Regions from separate parts of the Pseudomonas sp. AN-1 genome, predicted to be linked through region 1. Evidence: riboswitches for the same ligand, from Rfam matches in the RefSeq annotation. Region 1 holds a riboswitch; the other holds the start of a gene.
What was found. A riboswitch is a leader RNA that binds a small molecule or an ion and turns the genes downstream of it on or off. The one in region 1 is predicted to bind cobalamin.
Positions count from the first base shown of each region.

Region 2: another riboswitch for cobalamin. It lies ahead of btuB (TonB-dependent vitamin B12 receptor); the one in region 1 lies ahead of SK095_RS03380 (energy-coupling factor ABC transporter permease).

Region 1 is NZ_CP139195.1:758,280-760,731, reverse strand. It holds gene SK095_RS03390 (ATP-binding protein) at 1-132, shown strand, start outside; gene SK095_RS03385 (vWA domain-containing protein) at 57-794, shown strand; cobalamin riboswitch at 1,027-1,199, shown strand; gene SK095_RS03380 (energy-coupling factor ABC transporter permease) at 1,255-1,905, shown strand; gene SK095_RS03375 (hypothetical protein) at 2,035-2,452, opposite strand, start outside.
Region 2 is NZ_CP139195.1:4,569,211-4,571,662, forward strand. It holds gene SK095_RS21500 (bacteriohemerythrin) at 1-117, opposite strand, end outside; cobalamin riboswitch at 350-631, shown strand; gene btuB (TonB-dependent vitamin B12 receptor) at 751-2,452, shown strand, end outside.

The sequences.
Region 1 (2,452 bases):
CAGAGGGAGGCGGGCGGGCAGAACGACGGCCAGCGCGGAGAACAAGGCGAAGGCCAGTGGGGCGAGCTGCCGGCGCAGCCGCTGGCCATCGGCGAGCGCCGCGCGCCGCCGCGCTGGCCAAAAAAGCCCTGAGCATCCGCCCGCAACCCGCCCGGGGCGCGGATGCCAGACAGCGGGACACGCCCCAGCCGGCCCCGCGCGGCCGCGCCGGCGCGTCCGGCCCTGGCCGCCTCGACTGGCCACGCAGCCTGCAGCACGGCCGGCCGCGCTCGCGCGCCGAACTGCACTACCGCAGCCGGCTGGCCAGCGCGCCGGCGCTGTGGCTGATCGTCGTCGACGCCTCGGCCTCGACCCGCCGCCACGGTGCGTTGCGCCGCGCCAAGGGGCTGCTCGCCGAACTGCTCGACCAGGCGCGCCGCCGCCGTGTGGCATTGGCCCTGCTGCAGGCAGACGGCGCAAAACCGCGCTGGTTCTGCCAGGGCCAGCGTGCCCCGCAGGCCGCGCGGCACTGGCTGGAACAGCTCGGCGCCGGCGGCGGCACCCCATTGCCCGCCGCGCTGGCCGAGGCCGGCGAATGGCTGCAGCGCCGGCAACGCCGCCATCCCGGCGAACGCCAGCAGCTCTGGCTGCTCACCGACGGCCGCCTGCGCGAGCTGCCGGCGCTGGCGCCCGCCGCCTGCCCGGCGCTGCTGATCGACATCGAGAGCGGCCCGCTGCGCCTCGGGCGGGCGAGGGAGCTGGCGGCGGCATTGGGCGCCGAATACCGGCATATCGACGAGATTCCGTTGGCATGAGCGGCGCGCAAGGGAAGGCCCAGGGTAGGGTGGGCAACTCGCGCAGCGATTGCCCACCGCCGGATGCCACGGTGGGCAAGGCTGCGCCGTTGTCCACCCTACGCCACGCCTGTCAGCGCCGTAGGGTAGAAAAGTCGCGCAGCGATTTTCTACCGATCTCCATCCCCGACCGCCCGCGTCTGGGCGACTTCAGATCCGGCACGGCGGCCCAGCGCCGCCGCGCCCCACGAGTCCGGTTCCGTCGCGTCGCGGCGGAGACAACAGGGAAACGGGTGAGCCCGCTTGCGGGCGATTCCCGTGCTGCCCCCGCAACTGTAAGCGGCGAGCCCCGGCGCACGATGCCACTGGTCTGCGGACCGGGAAGGCGCGCCGGGGCGACGACCCGCCAGCCAGGAGACCTGCCGGCACCACCGGCCGCTTCAGCGGCCACTCGACCCACGCATCCCTCGGAGGGAGTCCGATGCATATCGAACCCGGCGCGCTGAACGCCGCCAAAGTGCTCTACGGCCACGCGGCCGCCATCGCCACCTTGCTGATCTACGCCCCGCGCTGGATCGGCCGCCTCGACCAGGTCGCCAAGACCCTGCTGGCGGCGGTGTTCTTCTCGCTGTTCATGCAGGCCTACCACGTCCCGGCCGGAGTCTCCGAGCTGCACTTCATCGGCGCCTCGGCGATCTACTTCGTCTTCGGCTTCCTGCCCACCCTGTTCGGCTTCGCCCTCGGCCTGCTGCTGCAGGGGCTGGTGTTCGACCCGCAGGATCTGGTGCACCTGGGCGTCAACTCGCTGTCCTTGATGCTGCCGCTGATCGCCGCTCACGGCCTGTTCGGTCGCCGCCTGTTCGACAGCCAGTCGCGCCGCCTGGACTGGCAGTCCGTGGTGCGCTTCGATGCCGTCTACTACGGCGGCGTGGTGGCCATGGTCGGCTTCTGGCTGGCCATCGGCGAGGAATCGCTGGCGCTGGACAACTGGCTGCTGTTCGCCGCCGCCTACGCGCCGCTGGTGCTCTGCGAGCCGCTGTTCACATGCCTGGTGGTGCGCCTGCTCAAGCGCTGGCCGGACTCCGCCGTGCTGCAGCGGCTGACCTGCGTGGGCAACCTGCGCGTCGCCTGATCGCCGCCGGGACTGAAGAACGCCCGCGGCCGGTGACGGTCGGCGGGCGTTTTTGCTAGCGCGGCGCGCCGGCTCGCGCACCAGCGTCTCGACCAGCTCCGCCGCCGGCATCGCCCGCGGCAGCGGTGGCTAGGCCTCACCGCCATCGGCGATGTGCAGGGCACTGGCGATCCTTTTCCGCAGCTCGGCCACTTCCTCGATATGCCGGTTTGCCGACCTCACGCTCTGCGCAAAGCTGGCCAGCTTCAGGTGTTCCCCCTGCGGGCCGCTCAGATGGAGGGAGCGTGCGGCATAGCTGTCGATCTGGCTGTAAACGCGCGAAAATCCGGCCAGATCGACGGTCTTTTGCCGCCTGAATGAGCCGAACCCCGGGTATGAAAAGACCAGTCGCCTGGCGTGCGGATAGATAGTGATCCTGCTGGGCCCGAGCACGAGCGGCAGGTTGAACAGCAAGGCCAGCGCGACACCTGGCCAAAGGCCGTACCACTTCCAGGCCGGCATGAAGACGATCGCGGTCAGAATCGCCTGGATGAACCAGCTCCGCGAG
Region 2 (2,452 bases), 800 kb from region 1:
CTGGGCCTTGATGGCGTGATCGATCTCGGACAGATATTCGAAGATGCGCTTGTGCTGCTCGTCGATGATATCGATGCCCGTGGCGTACTCGGGCGACCAGGAAATGACGAATCCCATGAAGGTTATCCTTGCTGTAAACGTTTCGACTTACTTTTAGTGGTTTGTTCTGTAAGCCCCACGCGAAGGTGCGTGGGCTTTCAGTATCACGATGTCGCAGTAAAGGCCATAGTCCGCTTGTGGGCTTTGTCGCGAAGCCTCGGTTTTGTGAACTGTTTGGCAATTCCGCTTCAGGCCGGGAGAGTCGCGCGGGAGGGGCGGAAAGTTTGACGCCCGTCCGGCAAGTCTCTAACCTGCGCCACCTGCTTCAGGTGCCCCCCAGTCCAGACTCGGAGGGGTGAAACAGGGAAGCCGGTGCGTATATGTAATGATTTTTCATTGCAATTTTGATACCAAGCCGGCGCTGCCCCCGCAACGGTAGGCGAGTCGAGAAGCCACACCGGCAGATGCGCGACGCTCCAGAGGCGTCCGCCAACTGCCAGGCCACTGTGTCCAGACACGGGAAGGCGTGGATTCGGGAACCCTCGGGTTCCGCTCGCAAGCCCGGAGACCGGCCTGTCGCATCCACGGTATCGCGGAGGGCGCTACCCGTCGGGTGGGCGGCCTGCGTGTCCTGCTGTCCGTTCGTCGTCCGGTCCTCTGCATGCCTTCGCAAGCCAATCGCGCGGGTGAGCGCGATGCAGAGAGTGATCGATGAGACATGCCCTTCTGCGGCCGACAATCGTCGTGCTGTGTAGTCTTTCCTCCATTCCCGTCCTGGCGCACGAAGCGCTGTCGGTCGAGCCCCTGCTGGTGACTGCCAGCCGCACGACGCAGACGGCCAGCGACGCACTGGCCTCCGTGACGGTGATCGAGCGCACCGAAATCGAGCGCCGCCAGGCCGCCTCGCTGCCCGAGCTGCTGCGCGGCGTGCCGGGCGTGACGCTGGCCAACAACGGCGGCCCGGGCAAGAGCAGCTCGCTGTTCCTGCGCGGCACCGAGTCCGACCACGTGCTGGTGCTGATCGACGGCATCAAGGTCGGTTCGGCCACCAGCGGCAGTGCCGCCTTCCAGGATCTGCCGGTGGAGCTGATCGAGCGCATCGAGATCGTCCGAGGTCCGCGCTCCAGCCTGTACGGTTCGGAAGCCATCGGCGGGGTGATCCAGATCTTCACGCGCCGGGACGGCGGCGCCGGCCTGCGGCCGTTCCTCTCGGCGGGCACGGGCACCCACGACAGTCACAGCGGCAGCGCCGGGCTGTCCGGGCGCTCCGGTGCGAGCTGGTTCAGCCTCGGCGTCTCGTCCAGCGACACCGACGGCATCAACGTCAAGCCGCGCGGCGCCAGCGGCTACGAGGACGACAGCGACGGCTACCGCAACCTGTCCGGCTCCTTGCGCGCCGGCCACCGCTTCGCCAACGGCCTGGAACTGGACGGCAGCTTCCTGCAGGCCGAGTCGCACAACGATTTCGACAGTACCACGGGCGAGGACGCCTATACCGAGGGGGTGCAGAAGGTCGCCGGCCTGCGCGCACGCCTTGCCCCGCTCGAGTCCTGGCTGGTGACCCTGCAGGCCGGGCGCAGCGAGGACCGGTCGGACGCCTTCGAGGACGGTGGCTTCAATTCGCGTTACGACACCCGTCGCGACTCACTGTCCTGGCAGAGCGACGTGACCCTGGCCGCGGGCCATACCCTGGTGCTGGGCGTCGACCATCAGCACGACGAGATCGACAGCACCAGGCGCTACGCCGAGGACTCGCGCGACAATGACGGCTACTTCGCCCAGTACCTCGGCGGGTCGGGGCGTCACGACTGGCAGCTGGCGCTGCGCCGCGACGACAACCAGCAGTTCGGCGATCACGATACCGGCAGCGCCGCCTGGGGTTACGCCCTGGGCCCGACGCTGCGCGTCCATGCCAGCTACGGCACGGCCTTCAAGGCGCCGACCTTCAACGAGCTGTACTACCCCGGCTACGGCAACCCCGCGCTGGATGCGGAGAAATCGCGGACTGTCGAGCTGGGGCTGAACGGCAGCCCCGGCTGGGGGCACTGGACGGCCAGCGTGTACCGGACCCGTGTCGACGATCTGATCAGCAGCGTGCGCGTCAACGGTGCAAGCCTGGCGCAAGGGGTCGACGAGGCGCGCATCCGCGGCCTCGAACTGCAGGTCGGCAGCGACCTGCGCGGTTGGGAATGGACTGCCGGTTACAGCCTGATGGACGCCGAAAACCGCTCCAGGCGCTCCAGCCGCTCCGGCATTGCCTACTACGGCAAGGATCTCAGCCGGCGCCCCGGGCAGACCTTCAACCTCGACGTCGACCGCGCCTTCGGCCGTTTCAGCGTGGGCGGCACGCTCTACGCGCGGGACTCGGCCTACGACGATCTGGAAAACCAGACCGAACTGTCCGGCTACGCCA